2 regions of the Streptomyces sp. NPDC018947 genome follow, and region 2 is predicted to be linked to the other one. Evidence: predicted binding sites of a transcription regulator. Region 2 holds the regulator's gene; the other holds the start of a gene.

Region 1 (11,983 bases), on a different contig from region 2:
CGAACGCGAGCTGCTGGTCCGCCGGGCCGAGGAGTGCGGCTGAGCGGGCGGTTCAGCGCGCCGGGTGCCCGATCAGCATGGACGGCGCCCCCGCGACACGGGTCAGGAACACCGTCGCCGCGTTCGGCCCCTGGGGCCTGACCTTGCGGCGCAGCTCCTCGGGCTCGACCGCCGACCCCCGCTTCTTCACGGTCAGCGTGCCGACCTCCCGCTCGCGCAGCAGCGCCTTGAGCTTCTTGACGTTGAACGGCATCCGGTCGGTGATCTCGTACGCCGTCGCGTACGGCGTCGGCCGCAGCGCGTCGGCGGTGACGTACGCGATGGTCGCGTCGAGCAGCCCGCCGCCGACCTGTTCGGCGACCTCGGCGACCAGATGGGCCCGGATGACGGCGCCGTCGGGCTCGTACAGATAGCGGCCGGGCGTGCGGACCTCCGGGTCGGGCAGGCCGGTGCCGAGCAGGGTGCGGGGCCCCGGCAGCAGCGTGGCCCGCACGGCCCCCGGCGCGGTGCCGAACCACAGCACCGCCTCCTTCACGTCCCCGCCGTCCGAGATCCACTCCGCCTCGGCGTCCGCGGGCACCGCCTCGTGCGGAATGCCCGGCGCCACCTTGAGCGCGGCGGCGCGGGACGCGGTACGGGCGGCCTCCACGGCCCAGGACAGCGGCGGCGAGTAGGCCTCCGGGTCGAAGATGCGGCCCCGTCCGCCGCGCCGCGCCGGGTCGACGAAGACGGCGTCGTACCCGGCGGTGTCCACCTCGGTGACGTCCGCCTCGCGCACCTCGATCAGACCGGTGAGCCCCAGCGCCCCGGTGTTGGCGCGGGCCGCCGCGGCCGTCACCGGGTCGCGGTCGACGGCCAGCACCCGGATCCCTGCGCGGGCCAGCGCGATCGCGTCACCGCCGATGCCGCAGCACAGGTCGGCGACGGAGGTCACGCCCAGCTCCGCCAGCCGGCCGGCCCGGTACGCGGCCACGCTCGCCCGCGTCGACTGCTCCACCCCGTTCGGCGTGAAGAACATCCGGCCGGCGTCCTCCGGCCCGAACTTGGCCGCCGCCCGCTGCCGCAGCCGCGCCTGACCGAGCGCCGCCGACACCAGGCCGGCCGGGTGCTCGCGGCGCAGCCGGGTGGCGACCGCCAACTCCCGCGCGGGGTCGGTGTCGCGGACCTCGTCGAGCAGGGCGCGGCCTTCGGGGGTGAGCAGGGCGAGGAGGGCGTCGAGGTCGTTCACCGGCCCATTGTGGGCCAGTCGGTGGATGGTGTGCGTCCGGCGCGGTGTCGGGACGGGGGCCGGGGCCCGGGGCTGCGAGGATCCGGCACCATGCGAGTAGTCGTACAAAATGACAAATGCCGGGCATCTCGGGTGGCGTCGTCGCGTGTCCGCCTGCGCGGCGGCCTCGCCGTCCTCCTCCTCGCCGCCCTCGCCACCGGCTGTGCGCAGGACACCTCCGAGGTGCGCGGCGCCCCCGGCCGGGAGCCCCTCGAGGCACCTCCGGCCCGCGCCCTCGACGCCTACGCGTCCAAGCTCCGCGCGGCGCAGGCCGCCCGGGTCGCCGCGGCCAAGCGCTGGAACCTCGCGCGGGTCCCGCTGACCGCGCCGGCGCCGCCCGCGCGCAAGCCGCTGATCACCGCCCGCAAGGGCTTCGAGGTGGACGGCCAGGAGAGCCTCCCGCCGGTCTTCACCACGGTCCCCACCAAGGAACGGATCGTCTTCCTCACCATCGACGACGGCGCCGAGAAGGACCCGGCGTTCCTGCGCATGATGAGCGAGCTGAAGATCCCGTACTCGGTCTTCCTCACCGACAAGGAGATCAGGGACGACTACGGCTACTTCTCGAAGATGCAGGCCCGCGGGGTCACCCTCAGCAACCACACGCTGAACCACCCCTACCTCCCCGCGCTCTCCTACGAGGAGCAGCGGCGGGAGATCTGCGGCATGCAGGACGTGATGGAGGAGCGGTACGGAACCCGCCCCGTCCTCTTCCGCCCGCCCTACGGCAACTACAACCGCGACACCCTGCGCGCCGCCAAGTCCTGCGGCATCCGCTACGCGCCGATCTGGAACGAGGAGGTCTACGTCGACCACTGGGAGTACCGCGAGTGGGACCGGGACCTGCACCCCGGCGACATCGTCCTCAGCCACTTCCGCGGCCGCGGCGCCTGGGACGGCACGATGACGGACATGGCCCGCCGCTTCCTGGACCGCGTCACGGCCGAGGGATACGCCGTGGCCCGGCTGGAGGACTACCTGTGAGGCGCGGGCGCCTCCGGCCGGCCGGGGCCGCCCTGGCCGCCGTACTGCTCGCCGGCTGCGCCCCGTTCTCCGGCCCCGGCGCCGCGCCCCCGGCCGGGAAACCGGCCCGGGCCGGCGGGCAGGGCCAGGAGATGCCGCCCGTCCTGGACCACGTCCGCACCGCCGACCGGGTCGTCTTCCTCACCTACGACGACGAAGCCGGCCGCGATCCCCGCCTCACCGCCCTGCTCCGCGAACGGCGGCTCCCCGTCACGCTGTTCCTCACCGACGCCGTCGCCGGACCGGCCTACGGCGACTTCGCCCGGCTGCGCTCGGTCGGCGCGGGCCTGCAGAACCACACCCTCGACCACCGCTCCCTGCGCGGCCTGCCCTACGCCGGCCAGCGCGCCGAGATCTGCGGGCAGCAGACCAAGCTCGGCTCCCGCTTCGGCGTCCGCCCCCACCTCCTGCGCCCGCCCCACGGCCGGTACGACGACACGACCCTGCGCGCCGCCGCCGACTGCGGCATCACCGCCGTCGTCCTGTGGCGGGCGGCGCTGGCAGACGACGGCACCCTCGCCTACACCCGAGGCGAACACCGCCTGAGCCCCGGCGACATCGTGTCCGTCACGTCCCCGTCCCGCACGCCGGACCTGCTGCGGCGCATCGAGGAGCGGGGGCTGCGGGTGGCCCGCCTGGAGGACTACCTCCACTCCGGCCCGTCGGCGTTCGAGGGCGAGGCCGAAGGCCGGAGCGGGGGTCCGGGGCGCAGCCCCCGGTGACGCCCGCACGGACGCGTGGACGCGCCCGGGAACCGGCCTCAGCACCGGAAATCCGGCCGACGCGCCGCGGGCATTGGCACTCCGCTTGACCGAGTGCTAATCGCGGTCATAGTCTCGGCTCTGGCACTCCCCCCTGGAGAGTGCCAACAAAGCGACGGGCAGGTCCGGCACCCGCGACGACGGATCGACCTGGTCGCCACCTCAGACAGTTAACCCCGTGAGATCTCCGAAGGGGGAGGTCGGATCGTGACGACCGCCAGCTCCAAGGTTGCCATCAAGCCGCTCGAGGACCGCATCGTGGTCCAGCCGCTCGACGCCGAGCAGACCACGGCTTCGGGCCTGGTCATTCCGGACACCGCCAAGGAGAAGCCCCAGGAGGGCGTCGTCCTGGCCGTGGGCCCGGGCCGCTTCGAGGACGGCAACCGTCTTCCGCTCGACGTCAAGGTCGGCGACGTCGTGCTCTACAGCAAGTACGGCGGCACCGAGGTGAAGTACAACGGCGAGGAGTACCTCGTCCTCTCGGCCCGCGACGTGCTCGCGATCATCGAGAAGTAAGACCCGGCCGACTCACCTCGACTCTGCCGAAGCTGCGCCCCTGGCCCCCGCGACCGATAAGAAGCCGGGCGCGAGGGGCGCAGTCAGTTTTCCCTTAGACCAGATTTCCGAGAGGGCTCCCGCTCCCATGGCGAAGATCCTGAAGTTCGACGAGGACGCCCGTCGCGCCCTCGAGCGCGGCGTCAACAAGCTTGCCGACACGGTGAAGGTGACGATCGGTCCCAAGGGCCGCAACGTCGTCATCGACAAGAAGTTCGGCGCCCCGACCATCACCAACGACGGCGTCACCATCGCCCGCGAGGTGGAGATCGAGGACCCGTACGAGAACCTGGGCGCCCAGCTCGTGAAGGAGGTGGCGACCAAGACCAACGACATCGCGGGTGACGGCACCACCACCGCCACGGTCCTGGCCCAGGCGCTGGTCCGCGAGGGCCTGAAGAACGTCGCCGCCGGTGCCTCCCCGGCGCTGCTGAAGAAGGGCATCGACGCGGCCGTCAAGGCCGTCTCCGACGACCTCCTCGCCACCGCCCGCCCGATCGACGAGAAGTCCGACATCGCCGCCGTGGCCGCGCTGTCCGCCCAGGACCAGCAGGTCGGCGAGCTGATCGCCGAGGCCATGGACAAGGTCGGCAAGGACGGTGTCATCACCGTCGAGGAGTCCAACACCTTCGGTCTGGAGCTGGACTTCACCGAGGGCATGGCCTTCGACAAGGGCTACCTGTCGCCGTACTTCGTGACGGACCAGGAGCGCATGGAGGCCGTCCTGGAGGACCCGTACATCCTCATCAACCAGGGCAAGATCTCCTCCATCGCCGACCTGCTGCCGCTGCTGGAGAAGGTCATCCAGGCGGGTGCCTCCAAGCCGCTGCTGATCATCGCCGAGGACGTCGAGGGCGAGGCCCTGTCGACCCTGGTCGTGAACAAGATCCGCGGCACCTTCAACGCCGTCGCGGTGAAGGCCCCGGGCTTCGGCGACCGCCGCAAGGCGATGCTCCAGGACATGGCCGTCCTCACCGGCGCCACCGTCATCTCCGAGGAGGTCGGCCTCAAGCTCGACCAGGTCGGCCTGGACGTGCTCGGCACCGCCCGCCGCATCACCGTCACCAAGGACGACACCACGATCGTCGACGGTGCCGGCAAGCGCGACGAGGTCGAGGGCCGCATCGCCCAGATCAAGGCCGAGATCGAGAACACGGACTCCGACTGGGACCGCGAGAAGCTCCAGGAGCGCCTCGCCAAGCTGGCCGGCGGCGTGTGCGTGATCAAGGTCGGCGCCGCCACCGAGGTGGAGCTGAAGGAGCGCAAGCACCGTCTGGAGGACGCCATCTCCGCGACCCGCGCCGCGGTCGAGGAGGGCATCGTCTCCGGTGGTGGCTCCGCCCTGGTCCACGCCGTCAAGGTCCTCGAGGGCAACCTCGGCAAGACCGGCGACGAGGCCACCGGTGTCTCCGTCGTCCGCAAGGCCGCCGTCGAGCCGCTGCGCTGGATCGCCGAGAACGCGGGCCTCGAGGGCTACGTGATCGTCTCCAAGGTCGCGGAGCTGGAGAAGGGCAGCGGCTACAACGCCGCCACCGGCGAGTACGGCGACCTGGTCAAGGCCGGCGTCATCGACCCGGTCAAGGTCACCCGCTCCGCCCTGGAGAACGCCGCGTCCATCGCCTCCCTCCTCCTGACGACCGAGACCCTGGTCGTCGAGAAGAAGGAAGAGGAAGAGCCGGCCGCCGCGGGCCACGGCCACGGCCACGCCCACTGAGCTGAGCTGAGCCGACGGTGCCCGGCGCCCCCTGTGGGGGGTGCCGGGCACCGTGGTTTTCCCGGGGTGGCATCACGTCCGCCCCGGTGGGTTCGTCGCCGCGCGCGGCGCCGTCGTGGCTGATCGCGCGGCTCCCCGCGCCCCTTGCGGGGCGCACTCCTACTGCGGCCCGTACTTGCGCCCCGTGCGGGAGCTGATGCCGCCCAGCAGGTTCCGCGGCAGCAGCTTCGCCGCGCCCATCAGGGCCTTGTAGCGGGGGTCCGGGATGGAGAGGGACTTGCCGCGGGAGAGGTCGGCGAGGGCCGCCGCGACCAGCTTGTCCGCGTCCAGCCACATCCAGTTCGGGATGTTGTCCGTGCCCATCCCCGCCCGCTCGTGGAACTCCGTGCGCACGAAGCCCGGGCACAGGGCCATCAGGCGCACGCCGCTGCCTGCCAGATCCTTCGCCACACCCTGCGTGAACTGCACGACCCACGCCTTGGAGGCGCCGTAGGTGCCGCGCGGGAGGAAGGCGGCGACCGAGGCGACGTTGACGATGCCGCCGCGTCCCCGCGCCCGCATCGCCTCCGCCGCCGTGGCGGTCAGCCGCAGCACCGCCTCGCAGTGCACCTTGAGCATCGTCAGCTCGTCGGCCATGGAGACCTCGAGGAAACGGCCCTTGTTGCCGAAGCCGGCGTTGTTGATCAGCAGGTCGACGGGGTTCCTGCGGTCGTCCAGCCGGGCGGTCACCGCCTCGATGCCCGTGTCCGTCGACAGGTCGGCCGTCAGTACCTCGGCCTCGATGCCGTGCCGGTCGTGCAGCTCGGTCGCCTGTTCGCGCAGCCGCTTGGTGTCGCGGGCGACCAGCACCAGGTCGTGCCCGTCCGCCGCCAGCCGTCGCGCGAACGCGGCGCCGATGCCCGCCGTCGATCCCGTAATCAATGCCGTTGTCATGGCGCAAGGTTATGGGTCCGGACCGGACAGGTCCGTTCCGCTCACCGGGACCACGCCTCGTGAAGGCCCCGTGGAGCAAGGTCCGCTGATGCCGGGTCAGGAACCGTGCTTCTCTATGTACGTCCGGGCCTTCGCCAGCGCGTCCGGGTGAAGCGCGTCGCCCGCCGCGAGCAGCCGGGGCAGCAGGTCGCGCTCCGTCGTCACCGCCCGGAACTGCACCGCCACCGTCACCTCGTGGCCGGGCCGGTGCACCACCTCCACCGGGTCGCCCGCCCGTATCTCACCGGGCTCGATCACCCGCAGATAGGCGCCCGGCGCGCCCTTGGCCGTGAAGCGCTTCACCCACCGCTGCTCACCCAGATGGCCCTGGAAGGTACGGCACGGGATCCGGCCGCTCGTGACCTCCAGCAGCAGATCGGGGCCGACGCGCCAGCGCTCGCCGATCAGGGCGCCGGAGACGTCCACGCCCGTCGTGGTGAGGTTCTCGCCGAACGCGCCGTGCGGCAGCGGGCGGCCCAGCTCCCGCTCCCACTCGTCCATGTCCTCCCGGGCCATCGCGTACACGGCCTGGTGGTCACCGCCGTGGTACCGCGTGTCGCAGACCGCGTCCCCGGCCAGCCCGCTCGCGCCGACGCCCCTCGGGCCCGGCGCCGTCACCCGGACGGGTCCGTCGGCCGGCCGCTTGTCGATGCCGGTCAGGCCGTCGGGCTGATCGGTGTAGGGCACGGCCTTCGGGCGGCCGAGATTGACAGACAGAAGCTTCATGGCCGAACGGTAGGACAATCCACATCAAAGAGTCGACGCATTATCCGGCGTACGGTCAAAGGGTCGCTTATCCTCGAAGGTGTGATCGAGGCTCGTCATCTCCGCGTGCTGCGCGCCGTGGCATCCACCGGTTCCTTCTCCGCCGCAGGGCGGGAGCTGGGCTGCACCCAGCCCGCCGTCAGCCAGCAGATGAAGGCCCTGGAGGCCTCCGTCGGCACCCCCCTGCTCGTGCGCACCGGCCGCGAGATGCGGCTGACCCAGGCCGGTGAGGCGCTGGTGCGGCACGCCTCCGGCATCCTCGCCGGGCTGACCGCGGCAGAGGAGGAGGTCGCCGCCATCGCGGGCCTGCGGGCCGGACGGGTCCGGCTGGTCTCCTTCCCCAGCGGCAGCTCCACCCTCGTCCCCACCGCCCTGGCCGCCCTGCGCGCCGCGCACCCCGGCACCCGCGTCTACCTGGAGGAGGCCGAGCCGCCGAAGTCCGTGCAGTTGCTGCGCGAGGGCGACTGCGACGTGGCCCTCGCCTTCCGCTACGAGGGTGCCGCGAACGTCGAGGAGTGGGACGACCTGGTCGTACGGCCGCTGCTGAGCGACCGCCTCGTGGCACTGGTGCCCGAGCGGCACCGGCTCGCGCGCACCGGGGACGGGGGGTCCGTGGCCATCGGCGAGCTGGCCCGGGAGCCGTGGATCGCGGGCTGCCCGCGCTGTCGCGGCCAGCTCGTCGAGGTCTGCGAGGGCGCCGGCTTCACCCCGCGCATCGACTTCGCCACCGACGACTACCCGGCGGTCGTCGGCCTGGTCGGGGCCGGCCTCGGGGTGGCCGTCCTGCCCCAGCTCGCCGTCGAGTCGGTGCGGCCGCGGGGTGTGCGCACGGTGACCCTGGACCCCGAGGTGCGGCGCGAGATCGTCGCGCTCACCCTGCCCGACCTGGCCCAGGTGCCCGCGGTGGCGGCGACGCTGGACGAGCTGGCGCGGGCGGCCTCCGGGCAGGCGGGGGTGCGCTGAGCGGACGCCGGACCGGAGCCGGACAAAAAAGGGGCACGCGTGCGGCGCGTGCCCTTGCTCGTTTCCGGTCAGTTGTCGTCCAGTCCCTGAAAAAACGTTCCTTCAGTGGTGTGCGGCGGCGGATTCCCCGCCGACCGACGCCGGCGCCGATGCCGCCACCAGGCGGTTGCGCGCCCGTCCCATGAGTTCCTCGCGCTCGTCCTCGGTCAGTCCGCCCCACACGCCGTACGGCTCGCGCACCGCCAGCGCGTGCGCCGCGCACTCCGCCCGTACCGGGCATCGCATGCAGACCTCCTTGGCCGAGTTCTCACGAGCGCTCCGGGCCGCACCGCGCTCGCCCTCCGGATGGAAGAAGAGCGAGCTGTCCACCCCGCGGCAGGCAGCCAGGAGCTGCCAGTCCCACAGGTCCGCGTTCGGTCCGGGAAGGCGGGAGAAATCTGCCATTGCGTGACCCCTTGTAGCCGATCTGGGTGGATCCGGTGTCCACGACCGTACAACTACGATCTAAGGAGATGAAAATATGACTCATTGCGAATCTAGCCGCAGACACCAGCGAAGCGGAAGAAAAGCGGCTAAATGGGGCACCGGTTGTGATGAAAGCGGGCGGGTCCCACGCGCATGTCTGCACCGTGAGCGACCCCTCACGTAGAGTGCCGAAGACGACACACAGCCCCGTAACTCTTTCGAGTGACCGTCGTTGAGAGTGCGGAGGCGGTTGAAGGAACAGGTGCTCGGGCGGGCGTCCGGGACGGTCGACCGCACAGGTGAGATTTCGTACCAGCCTGGAGGCTCAACGTGACGCGCATCAGCTCCGGAGGACGGCCATGACTTCCGTCCTCGTCTGCGACGACTCCCCGCTTGCCCGAGAGGCGCTCCGCCGCGCGGTCGCGACCGTGCCCGGCGTCGAGCGCGTGACGACGGCCGCCAACGGCGAGGAAGTCCTCCGCCGCTGGGGCGCCGACCGCTCGGACCTGATCCTGATGGACGTGCGCATGCCCGGTCTGGGCGGCGTCGAGACCGTGCGGCGGCTGCTGTCCGCCGACCCCGGCGCGCGCATCATCATGCTCACCGTCGCCGAGGACCTCGACGGCGTCGCCCTCGCGGTCGCCGCCGGTGCCCGCGGGTATCTGCACAAGGACGCCTCGCGCGCCGAACTGCGCGCGACCGTGACACAGGCCCTCGCGGACCCGACCTGGCGGCTGGCCCCGCGCCGGCTGCGCTCCGCCGAGATGGGCGCCGCGCCCACGCTCACCGCGCGTGAGATCCAGGTCCTGGAGGGCATGAGCCACGGCCGGTCCAACGCGGAGATCGGGCGCGAACTGTTCCTCTCCGAGGACACCGTCAAGACGCACGCCCGGCGGCTCTTCAAGAAGCTCGGCGCCTCGGACCGGGCACACGCGGTGGCGCTCGGCTTCCGGTGGGGCCTCGTCCGATAGGGAACCCCGTGTGGTGCAGGCCCACAGGGCCCAACCGGGGTGCCGGGATCCCCGCTTACCGCGAGGTGGGCGGGGGTGACAAGGCGCCCCGCCGGGTGCCCGCTGCTCGTTTCGCCGCGGATGACGCATCCTTGAGGTGTGGAGTTCCTCGGGGACGAGTCGGTCGAGCGGAAGGGGAGGGCGCAGGGGATGAGTTCCGGCGCACCTGCTCATAACGCTTCGGTGCACAACAGTGGGCACGGAGCCACGGATCGGACGGCCGCAAGGCACCATGGACCGATGCGTGACGACGAGGCGGCCCCCGACCAAGGGACGGTCGGCGGGCTCGTACACCGCGCCGTCGACGGGGACGAGCAGGCCACGCACGACCTGCTCGCCCATGTCCACCCCCTGGCGCTGCGCTACTGCCGTACGCGGCTGTCCCGGCTGCCCGGCGACGCCCGGCACTTCGTGGAGGACCTCGCCCAGGAGGTCTGCGTCGCGGTGCTGCTGGCGCTGCCGCGCTACAAGGACACCGGCCGCCCCTTCGAGGCCTTCGTCTTCGCCATCGCCGCCCACAAGGTCGCCGACCTCCAGCGGGCGGCGATGCGGCACCCCGGCTCCACGGCCGTGCCGTCCGACGAGATGCCCGAGCGGCCCGACGACTCGCTCGGCCCGGAGGAGCGGGCGCTGCTCAACAGCGACGCCGCGTGGGCCAAGAAGCTGCTCGCCAACCTGCCCGAGAACCAGCGCGAGCTGCTCCTGCTGCGCATCGCCGTGGGGCTCACGGCCGAGGAGACCGGCCAGATGTTGGGAATGTCACCCGGAGCCGTGCGTGTCGCCCAGCACCGGGCGCTCAGCCGGCTGAGGGCCCTGGCGGAGCAGTAGTCGTACGGACGGACGGTCGCGAGCCGTCCGTTTCGTAGGAAACGACGAACGTCCCAGGTTCCTTGATCGTGGAATGAGACGGGTCCGCGGCCCGTTAGCATGGACATCCGCACCGATCAAGGCCATTTGGGGAAGGTGTCATGACTGCCAACGTCGACGGAGTGCCCGAGAAATTCGCGACACTCGGGCTGACCTACGACGACGTGCTGCTGCTGCCGGGCCCGTCGGACATGGCACCCGACGAGATCGACACCGCCTCGTACGTCTCCAAGAACGTGCGGGTGAACATCCCGCTGCTGTCCGCCGCCATGGACAAGGTCACCGAGTCGCGCATGGCGATCGCGATGGCCCGCCAGGGCGGTGTCGGCGTGCTGCACCGCAACCTGTCCATCGAGGACCAGGCCAACCAGGTCGACCTGGTCAAGCGCTCCGAGTCCGGCATGGTGGCCGACCCGATCACCATCCACCCGGACGCCACCCTCGCCGAGGCCGACGCGCTGTGCGCGAAGTTCCGCATCAGCGGCGTCCCGGTCACCGACGGCGGCAAGAAGCTGCTCGGCATCGTCACCAACCGCGACATGGCCTTCGAGACCGACCGCTCCCGCCGGGTGCGCGAGGTCATGACGCCGATGCCGCTGGTCACCGGCAAGGTCGGCATCTCCGGCGTGGACGCCATGGAGCTGCTGCGCCGCCACAAGATCGAGAAGCTGCCGCTCGTCGACGACGAGGGCGTCCTCAAGGGCCTGATCACGGTCAAGGACTTCGTCAAGGCGGAGAAGTACCCGCACGCCGCCAAGGACGCCGAGGGCCGCCTGCTGGTCGGCGCCGCGGTCGGTGTCGCCGGTGACGCCTTCGAGCGGGCCCAGGCCCTGATCGAGAAGGGCGTCGACTTCATCGTCGTCGACACCGCGCACGGCCACTCCCGCCTGGTCGGCGACATGGTCGCCAAGATCAAGTCGAACTCGTCCGGCGTGGACGTCATCGGCGGCAACATCGCCACCCGCGACGGCGCCAAGGCGCTCATCGACGCGGGCGCCGACGGCATCAAGGTCGGCGTGGGCCCCGGCTCCATCTGCACCACCCGCGTCGTCGCCGGCATCGGCGTCCCGCAGGTCACGGCCATCTACGAGGCGTCGCTCGCCGCCAAGGAGGCCGGTGTCCCGGTCATCGGCGACGGTGGCCTCCAGTACTCCGGCGACATCGCCAAGGCCCTGGTCGCCGGCGCCGACACGGTGATGCTGGGCTCCCTGCTCGCGGGCTGCGAGGAGTCGCCGGGCGAGCTGCTGTTCATCAACGGCAAGCAGTTCAAGTCGTACCGCGGCATGGGCTCGCTGGGCGCCATGCAGTCCCGCGGCGACCGCAAGTCGTTCTCCAAGGACCGCTACTTCCAGGAGGGCGTCGCCTCCGACGAGCAGCTCGTCCCCGAGGGCATCGAGGGCCAGGTGCCCTACCGCGGCCCGCTCTCCTCCGTCGTCCACCAGCTCGTCGGCGGCCTGCGCCAGTCGATGTTCTACGTCGGCGGCCGGACCGTGCCCGAGCTCCAGGACAACGGGCGGTTCGTGCGGATCACCTCCGCCGGTCTCAAGGAGAGCCACCCGCACGACATCCAGATGACGGTCGAGGCACCGAACTACAGCCGCAAGTAGGCGCACAGCCTTCC
Region 2 (11,983 bases):
ATCGAGGCGCACGCCGGGGAACGCGGCTCCGTCCGGCACGGCCTCCCGCCCGCCCTGCCGGGCCCCGCGGCGGAAGCACCGGACGCTCCGGCCGCCCCGGCGGGGACCGCGCGCCCGGACGCGGCGGGCACCCCCGCCCCGGCGGGGACCATGCGCCCGGACGGGGCCGGCACTCCCGTCGTCCCGTCGGGCACGGCGCACCCGGACGCCGCGCACACCCCGGCCGTCCCGGCGCACGGCGCGTGTGCGGACGGACCCGACGGGGGCGACGGCCCGCAGTGGCCGGACTGGGGGGACGGCGCGCAGGAGCCCGGCCGGCGTGGCGTCCGCGACCGGGACTGGCTGGGCCGCGGCGCCCTGTCCTTCCTGGCCGAGGCCTCCGACCTGCTGGCCGGACAGCTCGACGAGGAACTGGTCGCCTCCCTCACCGGCCAGCTCGTCGTGCCCCGGCTCGCCGACTGGTGCGCCGTGTGGCTGGAGGACGAGTCCCTGGGCCGGGGCGGAGCCTGGGGCGACGACCCCGGAGCCTCCCTCGGAGCGCGGCTGGCCCGCGTCTGGCACGCCTGCGAGAGCCGCGTCGACGAACTGCGGACGGCCCTGGAGAAGGACCCGCCCCGCGCGCGCGACCCGTGGCGCTCGGGGCCCGTCTCCCACCCCTGGCCGGGCGACGCGCTCGGCCCGCACGCCGAGCACGGCGCCGCGCTCGCCTACCGCCTGGTCGCCGGCGGCCGGCCGCTCGGCACCCTCGTCATCGGACGGGCCGGCGTCCCGGCCTTCCCCGAGGAGATCAGCGGTCTGGTCGAGGACCTCAGCCGCCGGGTGGCGCTCGCCGTGGGCGCCGCCCGCCAGTACGCCCGCCAGGCCACCATCAGCGCCGTCCTCCAGCGCGGCCTGCTGCCCGGCGCCGTCGCCGAGATCCCCGGAGTGCGCAGCGCCCTCGTCTACGAACCCTGCGACAAGGGCGGCCCCAGCGGCGACTTCTACGACCTCTTCCCGGCCGGCGACGGCCGCTGGTGCTTCACCGTCGGCGATGTCCAGGGCAAGGGCCCCGAGGCCGCCGTCGTCATCGGGCTCGCCCGGCCCTGGCTGCGGCTGCTGGCCCGCGAGGGATACGGCGTCCCCGACGTCCTCGACCGCCTCAACCAGCTCCTCCTCGACGACGCCACCGAGGCCGCGGACGCCGCCGCCCGCGCCCTGGTCGCCGTCGGCGGCCGACCGGTTGCCCCGGGCGACGGACCGCAGACCCGCTTCCTCTCCCTGCTCTACGGCGAACTCGTCCCCGTCGGCGACGGCGTCGTCCGCTGCACCCTCGCCTCCGCCGGCCACCCGCTGCCGCTGCTGCTGTCCCCGGACGGCACCGTCGGCGCGGTCGCGCAGCCGCAGACCCTGCTCGGGGTCGTCGAGGACGCGACGTACACGAGCGAGACCTTCGAGCTGCGGTCCGGCGACACCCTGCTGTGCGTCACCGACGGCGTCACCGAGCGGCGCAGCGGCTCCCGCCAGTTCGACGACGGCGACGGGCTCGCCGCAGCGCTCGCCGGGTGCGCGGGGCTGGACGCCGGACTGGTCGCCGAGCGCATCCGGCGGCTGGTCCACGAGTTCGGTCCCCGGCCGCCGGAGGACGACCTCGCGCTGATGGTGCTCCAGGCCGAGTAGCGCTCCGGGCGCGCGGGCCGGGAAACGCCGGGCGTACGGGACAATGGAACGCATGCCCTCCGCACTCCCCGACGGCGAGCCCGTCCCCGCCGACGGCGCGCTGCCCGCGTCCGCGCTCGCCGGGGCCGCTGACCGCCCCCTCGGCTTCTACCTGCACGTCCCGTACTGCGCCACCCGCTGCGGCTACTGCGACTTCAACACCTACACCGCGACCGAGCTGCGCGGCACCGGCGGCGTGCTCGCCTCCCGCGACAACTACGCCGAGACGCTCGCCGACGAGGTCCGCCTCGCCCGCGAGGTCCTCGGCGACGACCCCCGTGAGGTCCGCACGGTCTTCGTCGGCGGCGGCACGCCCACCCTGCTGGACGCCGGCGACCTGGTGCGGATGCTGCGCGCGGTCCGGGACGAGTTCGGCCTTGCGGCGGACGCGGAGGTGACGACGGAGGCCAACCCGGAGTCGGTCGACCCCGCGTACCTGGCCACGCTGCGGGAGGGCGGCTTCAACCGGATCTCCTTCGGCATGCAGAGCGCCCGGCAGCACGTCCTGAAGGTCCTCGACCGCACCCACACCCCCGGGCGCCCCGAGGCGTGCGTCGCCGAGGCCCGCGCGGCCGGGTTCGAGCACGTCAACCTCGACCTGATCTACGGGACCCCCGGCGAGTCCGACGACGACTGGCGCGCCTCCCTCGACGCCGCGCTCGGCGCCGGACCCGACCACGTCTCGGCGTACGCGCTGATCGTGGAGGAGGGGACGCAGCTCGCCCGGCGGGTCCGGCGCGGCGAGGTCCCGATGACCGACGACGACGTGCACGCCGACCGGTACCTGATCGCCGAGGAGACGCTGTCCGCGGCGGGCTTCGACTGGTACGAGGTGTCGAACTGGGCGACCTCCGAGGCGGGGCGCTGCCTGCACAACGAGCTGTACTGGCGGGGCGCCGACTGGTGGGGCGCGGGGCCGGGCGCCCACTCGCACGTGGGCGGGGTGCGGTGGTGGAACGTGAAGCATCCCGGCGCGTACGCGGCGGCGCTGGCGGCGGGGAGGTCGCCGGGGGCCGGGCGCGAGGTCCTGACCAAGGAGGACCGGCGGGTGGAGCGGATCCTGCTGGAGCTGCGGCTGCGGGAGGGGGTGCCGCTGTCCCTGCTCCGCGAGGAGGGCCTCGCCGCCTCGCGCCGGGCGCTGTCCGAGGGGCTGCTGCAGGACGGGCCGTACGGGGAGGGGCGGGCCGTGCTGACCCTGCGGGGGCGGTTGCTGGCGGACGCGGTGGTGCGGGACCTGGTGGACTGACGCCCGGCGTGCGGGCCGACGCGGGGCGAGGTGCGCGGCCCGTCGCGGGACCGCCGCGCCCACCGTGCCGCCCTGTGCCACGACCGCCCGCGGCTACGCGCCCGGCGGGGCCGTCACGAAGTCGATCAGCTCCTCGACCCGCCCCAGCAGCTCCGGCCGGAGGTCCTTGTACGAGTGGACCCGGGCCAGGATCGCCTGCCACACCGCGCCGGTGTTCTCCGTCGGCCATCCCAGCGCGCGGCACACCCCCGTCTTCCAGTCCTGGCCGTGCGGGACCCGCGGCCAGGCGTCGATGCCCAGGGACGACGGTTTCACCGCCTCCCAGACGTCGATGTACGGGTGCCCCACCACGAGCGCGTGCTCGCTCGTCACCGCCTCCGCGATGCGCCACTCCTTCGACCCCGGCACCAGGTGGTCCACCAGGACACCCAGCCGCGCGTCCGGGCCCGGCGCGAAGTCGGAGACGATCGACGGCAGGTCGTCCACACCCTCCAGGTACTCCACGACCACGCCCTCGACGCGCAGGTCGTCGCCCCAGACCTTCTCGACCAGTTCGGCGTCGTGCCGGCCCTCGACGTAGATACGGCCGGCGCGGGCGACGCGCGCGCGTGCGCCGGGGACGGCGACCGAGCCGGACGCCGTGCGGGTGGGCCGCAGCGGGCCCGCGGCCGGCCTGACCAGGGTCACCGCGCGGCCCTCCAGCAGGAAGCCCCGCGGCTCCAGCGGGAAGACCCGGTGCTTGCCGAAGCGGTCCTCCAGCGTGACCGTGCCCGCCTCGCAGCGGATCACGGCGCCGCAGAACCCGGTGCCGGGCTCCTCGACCACCAGGCCCGGTTCGGCCGGGACCTCGGGCACCGGCTGCGGTTTCTTCCACGGAGGGGTCAGGTCGGCGGAGTACTGGCGCATTCTGCCGACGATACGAGGAACGCCCCCGCGGTGATCACCGCGACACGCCGAACCGGGCGGCCAGGGCGTCCCGTTGGGCCCTGACGAACGCGGCGTCCACCACCGCTCCGTGACCGGGCACGTACAGCGCGTCCTCGCCGCCGAGGCCGAGCAGCCGGTCCAGGGCGGCGGGCCAGCGCGACGGCACCGCGTCGGGGCCCGCCTGCGGTTCGCCGGACTCCTCGACCAGGTCCCCGCAGAAGACGACGGTCACCTCGCCCGGCACCAGCACCGCGAGGTCGTGCCCCGTGTGTCCGGGACCCACGTCGGCCAGCACCGCGTGCCTGCCGCCGCCCAAGTCGAGCGTCCGCTCGCCGCGCACCTCGTGGTGGACGGCGACCGGGGCGCCGGCCGCCTCCTCGGCCGCCCCCGCGTCCAGACCGTGAGCCACCGCGTCCGCCCGCAGCTCCTCCCGGCCCTCCGCGAGCACCGCGGCCGCCCCCGCCGCGCCGAACACCTCCGCGCCCGCGAACGCCGCCGCCCCGAGCACGTGGTCGAAGTGCGCGTGGGTCAGCGCGAGATGCGTCACACGGCGCCCGGCGAGCGCCTGCGCCGCGCCGCGCAGCCGCGCGCCCTCGCCGAGGCTCGACCCCGCGTCCACCACCAGCGCCGCGTCGGTGCCGGCGATCAGCCCCGCCGTGCAGTCCCACACCGGCAGGCGGCACCGGCCCACCCCGGCCGCCAGTCGCTCCCAGCCCAGCTCTTCCCAAGTCGTCGTCATGACCGGGACGCTAGCGCCGTACGGCCCCCGGGCACGCGGCGGTGCCCCGGCCTTGCCGGGGGCGTACCCGACGGCCGTACACTGGGCCGGGGAAGTCTGGCACTCGTACACGGTGAGTGCCAGGGAGAACACCGGGCGGACGACTTCTGGAGGTGTGCGCGATGCTCAGTGAACGCAGGCTGAAGGTGCTGCGCGCGATCGTCCAGGACTACGTCGGCACCGAGGAGCCCGTCGGCTCCAAGGCCCTCACCGAGCGGCACAACCTCGGCGTCTCCCCGGCCACCGTGCGCAACGACATGGCGGCCCTGGAGGACGAGGGCTTCATCGCCCAGCCGCACACCAGCGCCGGGCGCATCCCGACCGACAAGGGCTACCGGCTGTTCGTCGACAAGCTGGCCGGCGTCAAGCCGATGACCGCGCCCGAGCGGCGCGCCATCCAGAACTTCCTGGAGGGCGCCGTCGACCTCGACGACGTGGTGGCCCGCACGGTGCGGCTGCTCGCGCAGCTCACCCGGCAGGTCGCCGTCGTGCAGTACCCCTCGCTGACCCGCTCGACCGTGCGGCACGTGGAGTTGCTCTCCCTCGCGCCCGCGCGCCTGATGCTCGTGCTGATCACGGACACCGGGCGGGTCGAGCAGCGGATGGTCGACTGCCCGGCGCCGTTCGGCGAGACGTCGCTCGCGGACCTGCGGGCACGGCTCAACAGCCGGGTCGCGGGCCGCCGGTTCGCGGACGTGCCGAGCCTGGTCGAGGACCTGCCCGAGGCCTTCGAGGCCGAGGACCGCGGTACGGTCTCCACCGTGCTCTCCACTCTCCTGGAGACGCTGGTCGAGGAGAACGAGGAGCGGCTGATGATCGGCGGCACCGCCAATCTCACCCGCTTCGGGCACGACTTCCCCCTCACGATCCGGCCCGTCCTGGAGGCGCTGGAGGAGCAGGTCGTGCTCCTCAAGCTGCTCGGCGAGGCGAAGGATCCGGGCGTGACCGTCCGTATCGGTCATGAGAACGCCCACGAAGGACTCAACTCCACGTCCGTCGTGTCGGTGGGCTACGGTTCGGGCGGCGAGGCGGTTGCCAAGCTCGGCGTGGTCGGTCCGACCCGCATGGACTACCCGGGAACGATGGGAGCGGTACGCGCAGTGGCACGGTACGTCGGACAGATCCTGGCGGAGTCGTAGGTGGCCACGGACTACTACGCCGTACTCGGCGTGCGCCGCGACGCCTCCCAGGACGAGATCAAGAAGGCGTTCCGGAGGCTCGCGCGCGAGCTGCACCCGGACGTCAACCCCGATCCGAAGACCCAGGAGCGGTTCAAGGAGATCAACGCCGCCTACGAGGTGCTGTCGGACCCGCAGAAGAAGCAGGTCTACGACCTCGGCGGCGACCCGCTGTCCCAGGCCGGCGGTGCCGGCGGTGCCGGAGGCTTCGGCGCGGGCGGCTTCGGGAACTTCTCGGACATCATGGACGCCTTCTTCGGCACGGCGTCGCAGCGCGGACCGCGCTCGCGCACCCGCCGGGGCCAGGACGCCATGATCCGCATCGAGGTCGAACTGGACGAGGCCGCGTTCGGCACGACCAAGGACATCCAGGTCGACACGGCCGTCGTCTGCAACACCTGCAACGGCGAGGGCGCGGCCCCGGGCACCTCCGCCCAGACGTGCGACATGTGCCGCGGCCGCGGTGAGGTGTCGCAGGTCACCCGGTCCTTCCTGGGCCAGGTCATGACCTCGCGCCCCTGCCCCCAGTGCCAGGGCTTCGGCACGGTCGTGCCGACCCCGTGCCCGGAGTGCGCGGGCGACGGCCGGGTCCGCTCCCGGCGCACCCTGACCGTCAAGATCCCGGCCGGTGTCGACAACGGCACCCGGATCCAGCTCGCGGGCGAGGGCGAGGTCGGCCCCGGCGGCGGCCCCGCCGGCGACCTGTACGTGGAGATCCACGAGCTGCCGCACCCGACGTTCCAGCGCCGCGGCGACGACCTGCACTGCACGGTCACCATCCCGATGACGGCGGCGGCCCTCGGCACGAAGGTGCCGCTGGAGACCCTCGACGGCATGGAGGAGGTCGACATCCGCCCGGGCACGCAGTCAGGCCAGTCGATCCCGCTGCACGGCCGGGGCGTCACGCATCTGCGCGGCGGCGGCCGGGGCGACCTCATCGTCCACGTCGAGGTCACCACCCCCACCAAGCTCGACCCCGACCAGGAACGCGTGCTGCGCGAGCTGGCCAAGCTGCGCGGCGAGGAACGGCCCCAGGGCCAGTTCCAGCCGGGCCAGCAGGGCCTGTTCTCCCGACTGAAGGACGCGTTCAACGGGCGCTGACGGGTGCCGGGGCCCGGGGCCGTCCCCCGGGCCCGCGGGATGCGGATGCTCCTGGCGTATGCCGACGGAAGCCCGGATTCGGACTCGTCCGAAGGACGTGACACCATGCGGTCATGTCCTCCGCGCTGACCGATCTCTTCCCCTACCCGATCGTGCAGGCTCCCATGGCGGGCGGCGTCTCCGTGCCGCAGCTCGCCGCCGCGGTCTGCGAGGCGGGAGGGCTGGGCTTCCTGGCCGCCGGGTACAAGACCGCGGACGGGATGTACCAGGAGATCAAGCAGGTGCGGGGGCTGACCTCCCGCCCCTTCGGCGTCAACCTCTTCATGCCGCAGCCGGAGACCGCCGACCCCTCCGCCGTCGGCGTCTACGCCGAGCAGCTCGCCGGTGAGGCCGCCTGGTACGAGACCGAGCTGGGCGACCCCGACTGCGGACGGGACGACGGCTACGACACCAAGCTCGCCGTGCTGCTGGACGACCCGGTGCCCGTGGTCTCGTTCCACTTCGGCGTCCCGAGCCGCGAGGCCGTGGACTCCCTGCACCGCGTGGGCACCTTCGTGCTGGTCACGGCGACCACCCCCGAGGAGGCCCGGGCCGTCGAGCGGGCCGGCGCCGACGCGGTGATCGCGCAGGGCGTCGAGGCCGGCGGCCACCAGGGCACCCACCGCGACCAGCCGGAGACCGACGCCGCCGGGATCGGGGTGCTGTCGCTGGTCGCCCAGGTCCGGGAGGCGGTGAGCCTGCCCGTCGTCGCCGCCGGCGGCATCATGCGCGGTGGTCAGGTCGCCGCCGTGCTCGCCGCCGGTGCCGGCGCGGCCCAGCTCGGCACCGCCTTCCTCGCCACCCCCGAGTCCGGGGCGCACGCCCTGCACAAGCAGGCGCTGACCAACCCGCTGTTCGTCCGCACCGAACTGACCCGCGCCTTCTCCGGCCGCCCCGCCCGCGGCCTGGTCAACCGGTTCCTGCGCGAGCACGGCCCCTACGCCCCCGCCGCCTACCCGGAGGTGCACCACCTCACGGCGCCGCTGCGCAAGGCGGCGGCGAAGGCGGGGGACGCCCAGGGCGTGGCGCTGTGGGCGGGACAGGGCCACCGGATGGCCCGCGAACTGCCCGCAGGTGAGCTGGTGGAGGTTCTGGTGGCCGAACTCGCGTCCGCCCAGGCGGCGTTGACGCGGTACGTGACGGGAGGTACGGAGCGATGACGGCTCCGGTGTTCGTGGTCGACTCGCTGCTGCCCGGCGACCTGCCCGGCGGCCAGTACGTCCTCGACGGCCCCGAGGGACGGCACGCGGTCTCCGTGAAGCGGCTGCGGCCCGGCGAGGACGTCGTCCTCACCGACGGGCGCGGACGCTGGGCCGAGGGCGCGGTGAAGGCCGCCGAGGGCAAGGACCGCCTGGTCGTCGCCGGCCTGGACCGCGTCCACGAGGAGCCCGAGGAGCGGCCCCGCATCACCGTCGTCCAGGCTCTGCCCAAGGGCGACCGCGGCGAGCTGGCCGTCGAGACGATGACCGAGGTCGGCGTCGACGCGATCGTGCCGTGGGCCGCTTCCCGGTGCGTCACGCAGTGGAAGGGCGACCGCGGCCAGAAGGCGCTCGGCAAGTGGCGGGCGACGGCGCGCGAGGCCGGCAAGCAGTCCCGCCGGGTCCGCTTCCCCGAGGTCGCGGACGCGGCGACGAGCAAGCGGGTTGCCTCACTTCTGGCCGACGCGGACTTCGCCGCCGTACTCCACGAGAGCGGCGAGGAGCCGCTGGCCGCCGCCGAACTCCCCGCGTCCGGCGACATCGTGCTGGTCGTCGGTCCCGAAGGGGGCGTGTCCCCGGAGGAGTTGGCGCTGTTCGCCGAGGCCGGTGCGCGGCCCTACCGGCTGGGACGCAGCGTCCTGCGCACCTCCACCGCGGGCACCGCCGCGGCCGCCGTCCTCCTCGCCCGCACCGGCCGCTGGTCCTGACGGATCGGGTCAGCCGTCCGCGGCGCGGGCGGCGGCGACCGCCGGGAACAGCTCCCAGCCGTCCAGCTCCGCGGGCCCGTCCAGCAGGCCGCGCCGGGCCGCCTCGTCGACGAAGCCCCGTACGACACTGGGCTGGTGCAGGTTGAGCGCCGCGTCTGCGACGGCCACCTGGCCCGAGTGCGGGAAGCCGTCCGGGACGAACCGCCCCTCGCCGCCCTGGAAGACGAGGCGCGTCGCCGTCCCGTCCCGGCGCAGGGTGAGCACCTCCGCGCAGGGCCCGTCGGTCCTGTGCCGGTGCCGCACCGACCACAGGTGGACGGCCGTCCCGTCCACCACGAGCCTTCTCGTACGACGGTCGCCGCGCATCCGCCCACGGTAGCCGGAGTGGCCGTATGCGCCCTACCGCGAGCCCCCGCACCGGTGGCAGGCTGCCGTACATGTGGGCGTTGAGGCGGATTCGGTACCGGCCGCGGGGCCGGCGGGTGGTGCTGGCGGCCGGGAGCGCGGTCGTCGCCGTCGGCGGACTCGCCGCCTGCGACCCGGGCGGGCTCAGTTCCGCGTCCGTGGCGTACACGACCGACCAGACCGTGACCCGTGAACTCGACCGGCGCGACGCCGACGTGCGGTGGCTGACCTGCACCGCCTCCTACGGCGACTCCGGCCGCACCGCCTCGGCCGGCGAGAGCGCCGTCGCCTCCGTCCACTGCGAGGGCAAGACCGACGGCGGGGCGGACATCACCGTCGACGGCAAGGTCACCCGCGTCGTCAACGGCGCCTGCGTGCGCGGCGATCTCACCGCGAAGGTGGACGGCAAGCGGTGGTTCGACGTCAAGGGCCTCGGCGACTGCGACGCGACCACGCCCCCTCCCGGCGAGGGCCCCGCCCGGGACCGGCCGGGCCCCACCGTCACCGTCACCCGCACCATCTGGTGCCCGGGCGACCCGCACTGCCGGCCCGTGGAGGGCAAGTAGCCGCACCCGGCGCGCCGTCGGGCTCCCGCGCGCCGGGGCGGCAACTGATCGGAACCTCTGTCGGCCGGACCCGCCCCTGCATAGGGTGGTGGGGTGACTCAGCCCGCAGCGCCTGCCTACCTCCGCTTTCCGCACCCGCACGGCGAGTTGGTCGCCTTCACCGCCGAGGACGACGTGTGGCTCGCCCCGCTCGACGGCGGCCGCGCCTGGCGGGTCAGCGCCGACAACGTGCCCGTGAACCACCCGCGCGTCTCGCCCGACGGCACCACCGTCGCCTGGACCTCCACCCGCGACGGCGCCCCCGAGGTGCACATCGCCCCCGTCGACGGCGGCCCCTCCCGGCGCCTCACCCACTGGGGCAACCTCAAGACACAGGTGCGCGGCTGGACCCCCGACGGACGGGTGCTCGCCCTCAGCGCGTACGGGCAGGCCAGCCTGCGCCGCAGCACGGCCCGGGCCGTCCCGCTCGACGGCGGACCCGCCGGCACCCTGCCCCACGGCCCCGTCGGCGACGTGGCGTACGGCCCGCGCACCGTGCTGCTGTCCGCGCCGATGGGCCGCGAGGCGGCCTGGTGGAAGCGGTACCGCGGCGGCACCGCGGGCAAGCTGTGGATCGACGCCGAGGACGACGGCGAGTTCGTACGGCTGCACGGCGACCTCGACGGCAACATCGAGTACCCGTTCTGGGTGGGCGAGCGGATCGCCTTCCTCTCCGACCACGAGGGCACCGGCGCGCTCTACTCCTCCCTCGCCGACGGCACCGACCTGCGCCGCCACACCCCCCTCGGCGGCTTCTACGCCCGGCACGCCGCCACCGACGGCACCCGCGTCGTCTACTCCAGCGCCGGTGAACTGTGGACGCTGGACGACCTCGACGGCGCCGAACCGCGCCGCCTGGACATCCGCCTCGGCGGCTCCCGCACCGACCTCCAGCCCTACCCCGTCAACGCCGCCCGCTGGTTCGGCTCCGCGTCCCCCGACCACACCGCGCGCGGCAGTGCGGTCTCCGTACGCGGCGGCGTCCACTGGGTCACCCACCGCTCGGGACCGGCCCGCGCCCTGGAGGCGACGCCCGGCGTGCGCGCCCGGCTGCCGCGCGCCTTCCGCGCCGACGGCGAGGAATGGGTGGTGTGGGTGACGGACGCCGAGGGCGACGACGCGCTGGAGTTCGCGCCCGCCACCGGCCTCGTGCCCGGTGCCGTCCCGCGCCGCCTCGCCGCCGGGCAGCTCGGCCGCGTCCTGTCCCTCGCCATGGCGCCCGACGGCAGCCGCGCCGCCGTCGCCTCGCACGACGGCCGGATCCTGCTCGTCGAGCGGGAGACCGGCGAGGTCCGCGAGGTCGACCGCAGCGAGGACGGAGACGCCACCGGCCTCGTCTTCTCGCCCGACTCCGCCTGGCTCGCCTGGTCGCACCCCGGTCCGTCCCCGCTGCGCCAGCTCAAGCTCGCGAGCACCACCGACCTGTCGGTCAGTGAGGCGACCCCGCTGCGCTTCAAGGACTACGCGCCCGCCTTCACCCTCGACGGCAAGCACCTCGCCTTCCTCTCCACCCGCTCCTTCGACCCGGTCTACGACGAGCACGTCTTCGACCTGGCCTTCGTCGAGGGCGCCCGCCCCTACCTGATCACCCTCGCGGCGACCACCCCCTCGCCCTTCGGCCCGCAGCGCCACGGCCGCCCCTTCGAGACCCCGGACCGCGACGAGACCCCCGACAGCGAGGGCACCCCCACCACCCGCATCGACATCGAGGGCCTCGCCGACCGCATCGTGCCCTTCCCGGTGGAGGCCGCCCGCTACTCCGGGCTGCGCGCCGCCAAGGACGGGGTGCTGTGGCTGCGCCACCCGCTCATCGGCGTCCTCGGCGCCTCCCGAGCCAATCCCGAGGACCCCGACCCGCACACCGAGCTGGAGCGCTACGACCTCGTCCAGCAGCGCGTCGAGCACCTCGCCCCCGACGCCGACCACTTCGAGGTCAGCGGCGACGGCAAGCGGGTGCTGCTGTGGACCGACGGACGCCTCAAGGTCGTCCCCAGCGACCGGCGGGCCTCCGGCGACGAGGACAGCGACACCAACATCACCGTCGACCTGGGCCGGGTCCGCCAGCTCGTCGACCCGGCCGCCGAGTGGCGCCAGATGTACGAC

The links. The regulator HrcA, encoded in region 2, represses chaperone genes, less so after heat shock. The targets are predictions, from matches to a motif close to TTNGCACTCNGNNNNNCNGAGTGCNAA.
Region 1: the regulator HrcA is predicted to act here: its motif matches at 3,086-3,112, upstream of groES (co-chaperone GroES).

Annotation. Positions count from the first base shown of each region.
Region 1 is NZ_JBIRZD010000011.1:211,521-223,503, forward strand. It holds gene ACH499_RS22115 (RNA polymerase sigma factor) at 1-43, shown strand, start outside; gene ACH499_RS22120 (methyltransferase domain-containing protein) at 53-1,228, opposite strand; gene ACH499_RS22125 (polysaccharide deacetylase family protein) at 1,319-2,251, shown strand; gene ACH499_RS22130 (polysaccharide deacetylase family protein) at 2,248-3,012, shown strand; gene groES (co-chaperone GroES) at 3,259-3,567, shown strand; gene groL (chaperonin GroEL) at 3,695-5,320, shown strand; gene ACH499_RS22145 (SDR family oxidoreductase) at 5,480-6,253, opposite strand; gene ACH499_RS22150 (MOSC domain-containing protein) at 6,350-7,018, opposite strand; gene ACH499_RS22155 (LysR family transcriptional regulator) at 7,100-8,020, shown strand; gene ACH499_RS22160 (WhiB family transcriptional regulator) at 8,123-8,464, opposite strand; gene ACH499_RS22165 (response regulator transcription factor) at 8,845-9,456, shown strand; gene ACH499_RS22170 (sigma-70 family RNA polymerase sigma factor) at 9,736-10,323, shown strand; gene guaB (IMP dehydrogenase) at 10,464-11,969, shown strand.
Region 2 is NZ_JBIRZD010000001.1:733,659-745,641, reverse strand. It holds gene ACH499_RS03375 (SpoIIE family protein phosphatase) at 1-1,656, shown strand, start outside; gene hemW (radical SAM family heme chaperone HemW) at 1,709-2,941, shown strand; gene ACH499_RS03365 (DUF3097 domain-containing protein) at 3,035-3,847, opposite strand; gene ACH499_RS03360 (MBL fold metallo-hydrolase) at 3,882-4,607, opposite strand; gene hrcA (heat-inducible transcriptional repressor HrcA) at 4,769-5,785, shown strand; gene dnaJ (molecular chaperone DnaJ) at 5,786-6,925, shown strand; gene ACH499_RS03345 (nitronate monooxygenase) at 7,039-8,124, shown strand; gene ACH499_RS03340 (16S rRNA (uracil(1498)-N(3))-methyltransferase) at 8,121-8,870, shown strand; gene ACH499_RS03335 (hypothetical protein) at 8,880-9,236, opposite strand; gene ACH499_RS03330 (hypothetical protein) at 9,308-9,841, shown strand; gene ACH499_RS03325 (S41 family peptidase) at 9,989-11,983, shown strand, end outside.